Regions from separate parts of the Phyllobacterium sp. LjRoot231 genome, predicted to be linked through region 3. Evidence: riboswitches for the same ligand, from Rfam matches in the RefSeq annotation. Region 3 holds a riboswitch; each other region holds the start of a gene.
What was found. Region 3 has a riboswitch for thiamine pyrophosphate ahead of thiC (phosphomethylpyrimidine synthase ThiC). Riboswitches for the same ligand answer to the same signal wherever they lie in the genome.
Positions count from the first base shown of each region.

Region 1: linked by a shared signal. The riboswitch ahead of thiB (thiamine ABC transporter substrate binding subunit) and the one ahead of thiC (phosphomethylpyrimidine synthase ThiC) in region 3 are both predicted to bind thiamine pyrophosphate.
Region 2: linked by a shared signal. The riboswitch ahead of ACSQ3H_RS00995 (ABC transporter permease) and the one ahead of thiC (phosphomethylpyrimidine synthase ThiC) in region 3 are both predicted to bind thiamine pyrophosphate.

Region 1 covers NZ_CAXUQT020000001.1:1,124,763-1,129,410, forward strand. Annotated here, with positions in the region: gene thiP (thiamine/thiamine pyrophosphate ABC transporter permease) at 1-665, opposite strand, end outside; gene thiB (thiamine ABC transporter substrate binding subunit) at 670-1,650, opposite strand; TPP riboswitch at 1,730-1,847, opposite strand; gene ACSQ3H_RS05405 (thiamine diphosphokinase) at 2,444-3,079, shown strand; gene ACSQ3H_RS05410 (glycine zipper domain-containing protein) at 3,172-3,465, shown strand; gene ACSQ3H_RS05415 (glycine zipper 2TM domain-containing protein) at 3,621-3,944, shown strand; gene ACSQ3H_RS05420 (ABC-F family ATP-binding cassette domain-containing protein) at 4,084-4,648, shown strand, end outside.
Region 2 covers NZ_CAXUQT020000001.1:201,007-205,654, forward strand. Annotated here, with positions in the region: gene thiD (bifunctional hydroxymethylpyrimidine kinase/phosphomethylpyrimidine kinase) at 1-418, opposite strand, end outside; gene thiE (thiamine phosphate synthase) at 415-1,074, opposite strand; gene ACSQ3H_RS00990 (ABC transporter substrate-binding protein) at 1,113-2,039, opposite strand; gene ACSQ3H_RS00995 (ABC transporter permease) at 2,105-2,848, opposite strand; TPP riboswitch at 2,971-3,073, opposite strand; gene ACSQ3H_RS01000 (TadE/TadG family type IV pilus assembly protein) at 3,129-4,100, opposite strand; gene ACSQ3H_RS01005 (ABC transporter ATP-binding protein) at 4,245-4,648, opposite strand, start outside.
Region 3 covers NZ_CAXUQT020000001.1:2,319,982-2,324,629, forward strand. Annotated here, with positions in the region: gene ACSQ3H_RS11390 (RidA family protein) at 1-278, shown strand, start outside; gene rpsU (30S ribosomal protein S21) at 536-808, shown strand; gene ACSQ3H_RS11400 (NADPH-dependent FMN reductase) at 1,141-1,710, shown strand; TPP riboswitch at 1,756-1,872, shown strand; gene thiC (phosphomethylpyrimidine synthase ThiC) at 1,972-3,795, shown strand; gene thiO (glycine oxidase ThiO) at 3,800-4,648, shown strand, end outside.

The sequences.
Region 1 (4,648 bases), 1.2 Mb from region 3:
TCAAGCGTGGTCGCCCGTGGTCCTCCGCCGAGCGTCAAGACGACGGTAAAGGACGTGATGCACAGCATGAAAATCAGCCCGGCAATGCCGGAAAGGTTGCGCAGGATCACTGGCCACTCGATCAGCCGGAACCGTGCCCATCCCCCCATGCCAAGTTGTGAGGAGAGTTTCCAATAGTCTTCCGGAATGGAATCGAGGCTCGAAAGGATAAGCCGTGTTGCCAGCGGCAGGTTGAAGAACACGTGTGCGATAAGGATGCCGGTCAGGCCGTAAATATTGGGAGTGACGTCCAGCCCGAGCCAATCGAAAAAAGCAGCAAGCAGACCATTGCGGCCATAGATGCTGGTGACGCCGAGCACGGCGACGAGGGCAGGCAGAGCAAGGGGCAGAGCGAAAAGCCGCAGGATCATGGCGCGTCCGGGGAAGGCCGGATGCGCATGCAGCGCGCGGGCGAGCGGAATGGCGAATGCCACCGAAAGCAGCATTGAGAGCAGCGCCTGCAGCAATGTGAAGCGGGTAATCCGCCACAGATAGCTGTCGAAGGCCGCGAAACCTTCCATGCTGCCGCTTAGCGCCTCGATAGCAAGACTGAGCAAAGCGCCCCCCGCAAGCAGGGCAAGAAAGGCGAGGGCGAGAGCCCCCGCCAATGGCTTCAAGGCGGTCAAAGCGCTACAGGCTCATGGCCGACAACCATTCGTCGATCCAGACCTTCCGATTCTTGGCCACTTCCTCCGGCGAAAAGATCAGGGTCTTTGCCGGCTTCACCAACGTGTCGAAGGCAGGGTTGAGTGGTCCGCTTGTCTTTGCCGCCGGAAACATCCAGTTGTTTTCGGGAATGGTGTCCTGAAACGATGTGCCGGTCATGAATGTCAGGAACTGGGCCGAAAGTGGATTTTTGGCGCCATTGGCGGTTTGCGCGGCCACTTCGACCTGCAGGTAGTGCCCCTCTTCGAATGCAGCGGCCTTGTAGCGATCGGTTTTCTCGGCGATCAGATGATAGGCAGGCGAGGTCGTATAGGAAAGAACCAGCGGTGCTTCGCCCTTGGTGAACAGGCCGTAGGCTTCCGACCAGCCCGGAGTCACTGTCAGAACGCGATCTTTCAGCTTGGCCCAGGCTTCGCCGGTCTTGTCGCCATAGACGGCCTTCACCCAGAGCAGGAGGCCAAGTCCCGGCGTCGAGGTGCGAGGGTCTTCGATAACGATCTTCTGTTTTGGATCGCCCTCGACCAATTGCTTCAGGCTCGCGGGCGGATTCTTGAGTTTTTCCGTATCGTAGATCACAGCGAAATAGCCGTAGTCGTAAGGAACGAAAGTATCGTCCTTGTAACCCCCCGGAATGTTGATCGCACTTGTGTCGATCCCGTGTGGGGCGAACAGTCCGGTTTCCTTCGCCTCATAGGTCAGGTTGGTATCGAGGCCGAGTACGACGTCCGCTTTGGTCGATGCACCTTCAAGCTTGAGGCGGTTAAGCAGAGCGACGCCATCGGTGACGGCGACGAAGTCCACGGTGCAATTGCATTGCTTTTGGAAAGCTTCCTTGACCTTTGGCCCTGGACCCCATTCGGCAGTGAAGCTTTCATAGGTATAGACGGTCAGTTTGCCATCGGCTTTTGCCGGTCCGGCAAGCGCAAGCGCGAGAACGCTCGCCATGCTCACAGATTTCAGAATAATGTCGAATGGCCGCATCGGCGCCTCCTAGAGTTAAAATTCAAAAGGATTGGTGCGCCGGCTACATGCCGCGTCTAATCCCTCCGCCGGTACAAACCGGATCAGGTTCCGCGGGTTGGCAGGATTTTTCCTGAAGCCTCTCAGCCGATCCTTGCGAATTGGCACCCCGTTAGAGCATTGCAAAGATTAGAGATAAAGCCTTGGCCGTGCAAGCAACATGCCTCGTCGGCCGAGCGACATGTTTTCCCGTTGCCACGCCCTCATCTGAGTCTGGCCATCGAATGATGGTGGGAAAGCCGGGCGGTCGTCGAAGCGCGTCTTGGTAGAATAAAAATGCGATCCGAAGACCGCCCGTCCGGCGTTTTTTGATCCCGTCCGTTCCGCGTCGGAAACGCCAGCGGCCAGGACTGCGCCCAGCCAATCTGCCGCCCTCACAGTGCTCGTCCAGCACGCACCGGCCTTAGTACCGGCAGGGGAACCCTTGGACAGAACTTCCCCGGACGGCGGGTCCGTTACCCGCCATCGGAGGCGCCGATCCTCTCCCCACTTCGAACGGCTCCGGAAGCAGTTCCCCATGGAAAGGACGCCGTTAGAATAAGTGATGTTTGGAGGGTGTGGATAAGTCGCCACGATTATTTTTGATCTGGAGGGCTCGCCGCGACGGCGCCGCCCCTTGCCCTCCCCCTTGTGAGGAGGGAGGCTGCGCAGCAGCAGGGAGGGGTTCTTTATCCAGGCGCATCTATCTCCCCGCCCTCACGCATGCTATGGGCGAAACATGAGCAAATTCGTTCTTCTTCTTGGCGGAACCGTCCACGTCACTGACCGTCTCCTGCGTCTTGTCGCCGGCGCGCGGGTGCTTGCAGCCGATGGCGGGATTGCGCATGCCGAATCGCTCGGGCTTGACCCAGAACTCTGGCTTGGCGATTTCGATTCGACCTCACCGGAACTCGACGCGTTATATGCCCACGTGCCGCGCGTTGTATTTCCAGCGGCCAAGGACATGACCGATGGCGAACTTGCCCTGAACGAAGCTTACCGCTTGGGTGCAACCGAGGTCATTCTGTGCGGTGCATTTGGCGGTCCGCGTACCGATCACGCGCTGCTGCATCTGACCATGGCGACGGCTCACGCGGCTGAAGGGCGAAAGCTTGTTCTCTCCAGCGGTTATGAGGAGGCACATCCTCTGGTTGCGGGCTCCTATGACTTCGATTTTGCCGATGGAACGCTCTTCAGCATTGTTGCATTTTCGCAATTACACGGACTTTTTATCCATGGCGCGCGCTGGCCGCTGGAAAATGTGGAACTTTCTTTCGGTTCATCGCTTACGGTGTCGAATGCCGTGCGTGGGAATCTCCACGTGTCACTTCATTCGGGTAAAGCGATCCTGATTGCTGCGACGCAAATCGCCTAACGCTTGTAAAATAAAGCGGAAAGTGTAATTGTTGGCACACAGCATTGGGGACGCAAGCTGGTGAGTTTGGTTTTAAAACGGAGAGGTCTTCCATGTTGAAAAGTTTGTCTACGATTGCAGTTGCGGGGCTTTTAGCGCTCTCGGTTGCCGGTTGCACGACCAGCGATCAGCGCGTAGCCGGTTATGGCGTCGGTGGTGCTGCACTGGGTGCGCTGGCCGGTGGCGCAATCACGGGTAGTGGCCGTGGTGCCCTCGCAGGTGCCGCGATCGGTGGTGCCAGTGGTGCCCTGGTGGGCGCTGCAACCAACAACAACAGTGGCGGCCGCTATTGCACTTACGAAAATCGCTATGGTGAACGCTACCGCGCGCCGTGCCGTCGCTACTAATCAGCTTACGATCCGAGAACGACATACAGGCCGGCTTACCGGCCTGTATCGTTTTGAAGGTTGCAGATGTTAAGCGAAGGCGCTGCGATCTTTCTTCTGCCGCATTACCAAAGCAGGGTTTGTGGCGTTCTATTTGATGTGAGAGGATTTTTAAGATGACAATTCGTTTGACCGCAATTGCGGTTTCCGCGCTTCTGGCCATGTCTCTAGCCGGTTGCGCAACCAGTGAGCAAAATCAACGTGCCGGGACGGGCGCTTTGATCGGTGGCGGCGTTGGTGCGCTGGCCGGCCAGGCTCTTGGACATGATACAAAGAGCACTGTAGTTGGTGCAGCAGGCGGCGCACTTCTTGGTGCAGTCATTGGTACAGCCACGACGCCCAAGGGCCAGAGTGGCAACTACTGCCGTTACCAGCGGCGTGATGGATCGATTTACGAGGCCCCGTGCGAAGGCACTGGCGGCGGCGGCGGCGGATACTGATCGCAACCGACTGATTTAAATCCAGCAGGCCGGAAATTCCGGCCTGTTTTGCTTCATGTCATTTGACAGCGGCGACAATCTCGCCGACAAGCACGGCGACCTTCGATCGTGGCTTCATTTTCCAGAACTGTAAACGTGCATGGCTCCCCCTCTTCTCCGTCTTGACCAGATAGCGCTGACATTTGGCGGCACACCGCTCTTGAGCGACGCGGCCATTTCCGTCAGCGAAAACGACCGCATTGCGCTGGTCGGCCGCAACGGATCGGGTAAATCCACACTGCTGAAAATTGCCGCCGGGTTTATCGCACCGACCGATGGCGAAGTGTTCAAGCACCCGGGGGTGACCGTGCGCTATCTGGCGCAGGCTCCCGATATGGACGGCTTTGCCAATGTGCGCGCCTATGTCGAGGCGGGTCTTGGACCGGCCGACGATCTCTACCGCGTCAGCTACCTGCTGGAACATCTCGGCCTGACGGGCGAGGAAGAGCCCGACAATCTTTCCGGTGGCGAAACGCGGCGTGCCGCCTTGGCCAAGGTGCTGGCGCCACAACCCGACATTCTATTGCTCGACGAGCCGACGAACCATCTGGATCTGACAACGATTGAGTGGCTGGAAGGCGAATTGCGCCAGATACGTTCTGCGATCGTGGTCATTTCGCATGACAGGCGCTTCCTGGAGAATGTCAGCCGCTCGACCATCTGGC
Region 2 (4,648 bases), 2.1 Mb from region 3:
CCGGCAGATTGGGTGTCAGCACCAGGGCGCGCGGCAGAAGAAGCTGCCGCAATGCTTCAATAGACTCTGGCTGCAACAGGCGGTCGCCCGATGTCGCGACCATAACCGGGTCCAGCACCACCCTGCGGTTCCAGTGCTCCAGCGCGTCGGCGATTGTCTCGATCGTCTCGACCACGCCGACCATCCCGATTTTGATCGCCTGCACGTCGATATCCGACAGGACAGCATCGATCTGCGCGCGGACAATGCCAGGCGAAAGGTTTTCGATGGCGGTCACCCCGCGTGTATTCTGCGCGGTGATCGCCGTCAAAACGCTTGTGCCATAAACGCCAAGCGCCGAGAACGTCTTCAAATCAGCCTGGATGCCAGCCCCGCCGCCGCTGTCGGAGCCGGCAATGGTCAATGCGATTGCGGTCATGCCCGTTCCTTCAGCGAGGCATCGACTGCCGCCAGCAATGCAGCGGTCGCGCCTTGCGGATCTCCCTGCCGGAAGATCGCCGAAATCACCGCCACACCATCGGCTCCGGCAGCAATGGCAGGCGGCGTTCGCGCAAGATCGATGCCTGCGATTGCGCCGATCGGCAGGTCTGGCTTCACCTTGCGAATGATCGGCGCCAGACGGCTGAACCCTTCGAAGCCGATAGGTTCGAGATTGTGCTTGGCCGGTGTTTCGAACAGGCCGCCGATGCAGGCATAGTCGATATCGGCCTCGATGGCCGCTTGAGCATCGGCCTCGTTCTTGACCGTCAGGCCGATGATCGCGTGCGGTCCGAGCAGCCGGCGCGCATCCGCCACAAGCATGTCCTTGCGGCCGACATGCACGCCCTCGACGCCAGCGGCAAGCGCCACATCGATACGGTCATTGACCACAAGTGGCACGCCTGTTCCCTTCAGCGCCGCATGGACAGCTCGTGCCCGTTCGACCATAAGGCGCGTCGGCGAGTTCTTGTCACGGTACTGGATGATCGTTGCGCCACCTCGCGCCGCAGCAAGGGCAAGCTGCCCCAGATCCTTGCCGCCTCCGATAGCATCGAAATCGACAATGGCATTCAGCCGGTAATCTACTTTTGGCATTTTTTCTCTCTTTGAGTGGGCGTTTGCATTTGTGATTGTCACGGTAGCTCGACAGCGATGTCTTCGATCTTGGCCACGTTCTTGATCAGCCCGGCATCGTGCATGAAGACCCCGAACCGCTCGTAGCGGCCGCGATCGAGCGCCGCCGGACGCTTGGCAAAGCGCGGCAGCGTATCGATCCAGGCCTGTTTGTTCAGCGGATTATCGAGGTCCGGATAGGCCTTGATGAACAGCTGCCAGGATTCATCCGGATGATTGGTCAGATAGATTGCCCCCTTCTCCACCGCGCCGAGAAAGCGCTTCAGCCGATCGTCCTTCAGCAAATCCGGATGGGTGACGAAAATCAGTTCGTCATAGGGCGGTACGCCATGTTCTTCCGGAAAGAAGGCGAGGCCCTTGTGTCCTTCCTGCGCCATCTGCGTCAGCTCGAAATTGCGATAGGCGCCGACCGTCGCATCCACCTGCCTGGAAATCAGCGAGGTGGAGAGGGCAAAGTTGACATTGATCAACTCGACATCCTTGGTCGACAGGCCCTCCGCTTTCAACATGGCGCCCAGCATCGCGTCTTCGAAGCCGGCGACCGAGAAGCCAACCTTCTTGCCTTTCAAATCCTTCAAACTTTTGATTGGCCCGTCGGCAAGCGTCATCACCGTATTGAGCGGCGTTTCGACAAGCGTTCCGAATCGCACCAGCGGCAGGCCCTCATCATGGTCGAGAAAAAGGGTCGGCTGATAATGGATGGCGATGTCCGCCTGCTTCGCCGCAACCAGCCGTGGCGGCGCTGCCGGGTCAGCGGGCGGGATCAGCTCGACATCGAGACCGGCGTCGGCGAAGTAACCCTTCTCTTTAGCGATGACCAGCGGTGCATGGTCGGGATTGACGAACCATTCCAGAAGCACAGTCAGCTTGTCGGCCGCCATGGCCTGGCCGGCCATGGCGGAGCCGAAGACAGCGAGGCCTATCATGAACATCAGAGAGCGAATACGAAACATCGAAGATCCTTTTCTGTGCAATAAGTCATTGAACTGGTTCATCCTTCGCGCGCCCATGGTGTCAGCCGCTTCGCCAGCGCATCGACGAGGAAGCGCACGACAATGGTCAGCGTTGCGAGGATGATGAGGGCGGCGAATAGCGTGTCCGTCTGCATGCGGGCATTGGCCTGCAGCATGACAAAGCCAAGGCCGCGCGAAGAACCCACCCATTCACCGATGACGGCGCCGATTGGCGCGAAGACGGCAGCCACGCGCAAGCCGGACCCAAGGCCTGGCAAGGCGCTGGGTACGCGTACGAGGAACAGTGTCGCGAGCGGTGATGCCTGCGTCAGCGCTGCCGCGTCGAGCAGATCCTGATTGGTGCGCTGCAGGCCATCGGCGAAGGCCGAGGCGACGGGAAAGAAGATGATCAGGCTGGCCATGACGACCTTGGAGGCAAGGCCAAAGCCGAACCACAGGACCAGCAGCGGTGCGATGGCAAAAACCGGTAGTGCCTGCAACACCAGCATGAGCGGCCAGACGATTTGCCGGAAGCCCGGCACAGCACTGACGAGAAGCGCAGTGAGGATGCCGGCCAGCGCACCGAACATCAGCCCAAGAATGATTTCGACCAAGGTGATTGCCGCATTTGTCAGCAGATAGTGCTGCTCTTCGACCAGTGTGGCGATCACCGTCAATGGCCCCGGCAGGATGAAACGCGGCGGCGCCATCACCCAGACGATCACTTGCCAGCACAGGACCACGGCCAGCAAAGCTGTGGCTATCTGCAGAACCAGACGCATGGCGCTGTTCACGCCACTACAGTTTTTGCGGGAGGTATTTCGGGGCAACGGGCACAGTCTGGACTCCATCATGAATGGTTGGAGATCCGGATATGTGCGAAGACAAGGTTTGGGGTGCGCGAAGAAGGCTCAATTCCCGTTCCTACGCCGGCATAACCCGGATCAGGTTCAAGGGTCCAGCTCGACGCTATCTCAGCACTGTACAGTGCCCCCCTCGGAATGAAGTCATGATGGAGCGGCGCAAGGACAAAGTCAATTGCGCCGCCGGATTGTTATCCAGTTAGTGAGTCAGACGAACAAGTTCACCATCGACCGATTTGCATTCGGATTTTACCCTATACAGAAAGTCCGGCTCAACGACGTTGGAAGGGCTGCCACCATCTTCCCACCAATGTTCGTGCTCCTTCTGATCGCAATCCAACAGGTTGTCGAGCGGATTTCCAGAGGTAGTCGTCAATCGTTTTCCATCGACAAACAGGTTATTATAGGTGCTGGGATCATTGGTGCGTAGCGTCGAATTATACGCCGCGTCTGCGGACTTCGTGCTTGTCTTGCACACGACCTTGTTCGTTGTCGATGTATTCCTATAGCCGACATCACAACCGTCATTCTTAATGTCCATCTGCAAGTACAACGAATTCTTGTCATATTCCCCAAGGTCGTATTTTGTCGCAACTGATATCGGCGGATTGGTCACGCCGGAACCAAGACCGCCCGCGCCGTTGTGATCCGCTGCAGTGTAGGTGATCGTACCAACCACAAACTTCTGGCCGTTCCTTTTGACAACAATCGAGACACGTTTAAACCAGTAGCCCGTAACTTTATCTATAGTGATAGTGGCGCTGGATGGTTTCAGCGGCGCCAATGCTATAGAAGTGACCTCGATTGGAAGCGAGTCCTTGTTCAACACACGCATGAACGTTGTATTGGTTTGGCCACCGAGTGTGACGGTCACTTGCTGCTTTTCCGCCTTGAAATTGATCGTAACAGCATTCGCAGCTTCTTCGCCCAGATTAGCTTTGAGGTAGGCGCGCGCAAGCGCTTCCGCGGCTGCCGAGTTTGGGCCGGTAAAGATCGAAGCGCCGGCCAGCGCAGCGGCATCGGCAGCGTTCTGCAATTTCGAACGTTCATTGCTCGCGACGCTATAATCGACCGCAAGCCCGGTCATGCCCATAAGGGGTACGAGCAGCAATCCGAAGGTCACCGCAGTTGCCCCGCTGCTATCTTTCAGGAATTTTGTAAATTTTTTCATTGGCCCACTCCGTCGTTACGTGGACCTTTGAATCTCCGGCGTAAATTCCTGCTTAGTAAATTCATTCACATTTTCACGATCATGCTCCGGCAGCACGAATTGCGCGAAATCGTTGCTGGAATGGTAAAAAACAGATGAATATCGTTAACGCTCGGGCTGAATATCCGGCCGCACGAAGCCTTGGCTCGCGACAAGCAGATTACGCGTGTATTCCTGTGTGACCTTGCGTTTTGCTAGTTCGGAAGCGGTGAGGCGCTCCACCTCCGCACCGTTCTGCATGACCATCAGCCGGTCGCACATGTGGGTGACGACGGCGAGGTCATGGCTGACCATGAGAAACGTGAGCTTGCGGTCGCGTCGAATCTGTTCGAGCAGGTTCAGCACCTCCGCCTGCACCGAGGCATCGAGCGCCGATGTCGGCTCATCGAGCAGCAGGATTGACGGTTCCAGGATCAGCGCCCGGGCAATGGCGACGCGCTGGCGTTGACCACCGGAAAGCTGGTGCGAATAACGGAAGCGGAAGCTCGATCCCAGGCCCACTTCGTCGA
Region 3 (4,648 bases):
ACCTGGCCGGTCAGGTGGGCGGTCCGGGCAAGAGCGTGACCGAGCAGACCAAGGATGTTCTGGCTTCGATCGATCGCCTGCTCAAGGAAGCCGGTTCCGACAAGTCCAAGCTGTTGCAAGCCATTATCTGGCTCGACGACATGAAGGACTTCGGCGAGATGAATGCCGTGTGGGATGCTTGGGTCGATCCGGCAAACACTCCGGCACGCGCGACCGGCGAAGCCAAGCTCGCAACGCCGGAATATAAGGTCGAAATCATCATCACGGCTGCAATCTGAGATCATCTCTGATTCGGCGTACGTCGCGCGAATTTCGCTGCTGGCGACAGAACACAAAATCATGCTGCCCACGTCAGCAGAATAGTTGGCGTGGTGGCATACTCAAGTAAATTGCTTGAGCGCACTGGATTTTTGGCACGGAAATGAATAGAGTCCGCGCTTCTCCGGATTGCCGTAGTGGCAATTCTTCAAACGCTTGTCTGATTGTGGTCAATCGTCTCTCCGCAAGACGAGGCAAGCATGGGTAAGGAAAACGATTGCAAGTTCTCGTTCGTGATAACAATGTTGAACAGGCCCTACGGGTCCTGAAGAAGAAGATGCAGCGGGAAGGTCTCTTCCGCGAAATGAAGGCGCGCCAGGCTTTTGAAAAGCCATCCGAGCGCCGTGTCCGTGAAAAAGCAGAAGCCGTTAGCCGTGCCCGCAAGGCTGCACGCAAGCAGGCTCAGCGTGAAGGCCTGTTGCCAGGTCCGAAGAAAAAAGAACGCGTTGCCCGCCCAGCCGGTAATAACGGCAGCGATTTCAGCAGATAGTCCGTGACCGGCCCGTCCGGTCATTTATAAACGCGACAGAACCCGCATGGTGCAGGCCGTAGCGGGTTTCGTTTTGAAGACCTTTCGATAACTTCACTCTGATGGCCATCTGATGCGATTTTCTGCGCTTGCCTAGGCTCACGGACCAAAAAGTCCGCTGCGCTCCGGTTCTCGCAAACCCCACCAGCTGACTCATCAGACTGAATTCTCGAAAGTCTCGGCGCCGAGAGAATCCGACTTTGGCCGGTTACCAAAAGGTGCCTTCTTGTGCAGTGCGGCAACGACTCCCTATTCATACGGTCACAAGATTCATCTGTATGGAGACGCGTTGAATGGCACTCAAACTCAACATCATCATCGCCAGCACGCGGCCGGGCCGCGGTGGTCCGGCAGTTGCAAACTGGTTCAATGAATTTGCCAAGCAAGATGGGCGGTTTGAACCTGTCCTCATCGACCTTGTCGACGTTAACCTGCCGATCCTCGATGAGCCGAACCATCCCAAGATGATGAAGTATGAACATGCCCACACGAAGAAGTGGAGCGCGATCATCGATTCTGCTGATGCTTATGTCTTCGTCACGCCGGAATATGACTACAACGCCCCGCCGTCTTTGATCAACGCGCTGGTTTATCTGTCGAATGAATGGAGCTACAAGCCCGCGGGCTTCGTCAGCTATGGCGGCGTATCGGGCGGATTGCGTTCGGTCGAATCGGTAAAGGGTTTGGTTGCCGGCTTGCACATGGTGCCGATTCCAGAGGGTGTTCCCGTGCCGACCTACAGGCAATTCATCAATGACGAAGGCGTGTTCGAGCCCAATGATCTGATGGCAACCGGCGCAACGACCATGCTGACCGAATTGCTCAAGTGGGCGACGGCTCTCAAACCTTTGCACACGTCGTGATCTATCGACCCGCTTGACAACTGCGTCGCCAGCGGGTCACATAAACTCATTCACCAGGGGAGTCCCGACAAGGGGCTGAGATACTGCTGGCTTTTGCAGCGCAGTGACCCGTTGAACCTGATCCAGTTCATACTGGCGTAGGGACGGTGCAAAAGTCTTCGCATAGAGTGTCTTGGCACTCGGTCTCTACTCAGACTCGCGAACTCCTTTCATCCTTCCGGCACAGAACTGGGTTTCCATGCAAAAAAGCAAAGGAACCTGATGATGACCGTATTTGATCCAACTGTTTCAAGCACCCCACCCGTTTCGGCAGGACCGCTGCCTGCGTCGACCAAAATATACAAAACCGGACACATTCATCCCGATATCCGCGTGCCCATGCGCGAAATCGCCGTTCACCCGACTGCCGGTGAGCCCAACGTCACGGTTTATGATTCCTCTGGTCCGTACAGCGATCCTTCGGCAGAAATCGATATTGCCAGGGGTATCCCGCGTGTTCGCGAAAGCTGGCTCGCCGCGCAGGGCGATACCCATTCCTATGACGGTCGCCGTGTCATCCCGGCGGACAATGGCTTTGCCACGGGCGAACGGCTGACACCCGAATTTCCTATCCGCAACAATCCGTTGAAGGCAAGGGACGGCAAGGCTGTCACCCAGCTTGCTTATGCAAGGGCTGGCATTATCACGCGGGAAATGGAGTATGCCGCGATCCGCGAAAATCTGGGCCGGGAGAGTGCAACGAATGGTGTCTTGCGCGACGGCGAATCGTTCGGTGCATCAATCCCCGATCATGTGACACCGGAATTCGTCCGCGAAGAGATAGCGCGGGGACGGGCGATCATTCCAGCCAATATCAATCATCCCGAGCTTGAGCCGATGATCATCGGCCGTAATTTCCTGGTCAAGATCAACGCCAATATCGGCAATTCCGCAGTGACTTCCTCCATGGCCGAGGAAGTGGAAAAGATGGTCTGGGCCACGCGCTGGGGCGCGGATACGGTGATGGATCTCTCCACCGGGCGCAATATTCACAATATACGCGAATGGATTATCCGGAATTCGCCGGTGCCGATCGGTACGGTGCCGCTCTATCAGGCACTGGAAAAGGTTGATGGTATTGCTGAAGACCTCACATGGGAGGTTTATCGCGACACGCTGATCGAACAAGCCGAGCAGGGCGTGGATTATTTCACGATTCATGCGGGTGTGCGGCTGCATTGTATACCGCTGACGGTGAACCGTGTGACCGGCATCGTATCGCGCGGTGGTTCGATCATGGCGAAGTGGTGCCTGCATCACCATCGCGAAAGCTTCCTCTATGAGCATTTCGAGGAGATCTGCGATATTTGCCGAGCCTACGATGTAAGCTTTTCGCTGGGCGATGGTCTGCGTCCGGGCTCGATCGCCGATGCCAATGACGCGGCGCAGTTTGCTGAACTCGAAACCTTGGGCGAACTCACCCAGATTGCCTGGGCCAAGGATTGCCAGGTGATGATCGAGGGTCCCGGCCACGTACCGATGCACAAGATCAAAGAGAATATGGACAAGCAGCTCGCGGTTTGCGGCGAGGCGCCATTCTATACGCTTGGACCACTCACCACGGATATTGCGCCTGGTTATGATCACATCACGTCCGGGATCGGTGCCGCGATGATCGGCTGGTTTGGAACGGCGATGCTTTGCTATGTGACGCCGAAAGAACATCTCGGTTTGCCCAATCGTGATGATGTCAAAGTCGGCGTGATCACCTACAAGATTGCAGCCCACGCCGCCGATCTCGCCAAGGGCCATCCAGCAGCGCAGCTTCGCGATGATGCCCTGTCACGGGCGCGTTTCGAGTTTCGCTGGGAGGACCAGTTCAACCTGTCGCTCGACCCGGAAACGGCGCGTCTCTACCATGATGAGACACTGCCCAAGGAAGCGCACAAGGTGGCGCATTTCTGCTCGATGTGCGGACCCAAATTCTGCTCCATGCGCATCTCCCACGACATCCGTGCCGAGGCGCAAAAGGAAGGCATGGCTGCCATGGCGGAGAAATTTCGCGAGGGTGGCAATCTCTACATGCCGCTGAACAATGGTGCCTGAAGGAATGAACGTTCTCGTACAGGGCGCCGGTGTCGCCGGTCTGTCGGTCGCCCATGAATTGACGTCACGCGGCGCGCGCGTGACGGTGCTTGAACCACAGCAGGGCAGCCGCTCGGCGGCATCCTGGTTTGCAGGGGGTATGCTTGCGCCTTATTGCGAGCGGGAAAGCGCGGAGCAGCCTGTTGTCGAACTGGGCTTGGGCGCGGCGGATTGGTGGGAAGCAGCGCTGCCCGGTTCGGTGACACGCAATGGTACGCTGGTTTTGGCTCCATCACGCGACATTAAGGAGCTTGAACGGTTCGGATCGCGAACGTCTGGCTTTGAATGGGCTGGAGAGGAGACCATTGCAGCATTGGAGCCCGATCTGGCTGGGTGCTTCCGCAAGGGGCTATTCTTTGAGGAGGAAGCGCATCTTGATCCGCGCCACGTGTTGATCAGTCTAGCGGCAAGGCTGGCGGCCGCCGGCGTCGTGTTCGAAACCGATTTGGCGCAGACAGCGGCGGTTGGCTTTGATTGGACCGTTCAGTCCACGGGCTATTCCACCCAGGATCAAGCCATACGCGGCGTGCGCGGTGAAATGCTGATCTTGCGCACGTCCGATATCTCCTTGTCACGCCCTGTCCGGCTCGTTCATCCGCGCTTTCCCATCTATATCGTGCCGAGGTCCGACCATGTCTTCATGGTGGGTGCAACGATGATCGAAAGCGACTCGATCGGTCCGATCACCGCACGCTCGATGATGGAATTGCTGAACGCGGCCTATAGCCTGCACCCTGCCTTCGGTGAAGCAGAGATTGTCGAAACAGGGGTGGGAATTCGTCCCGCCTATCCGGACAATCTGCCGCGTGTCGTC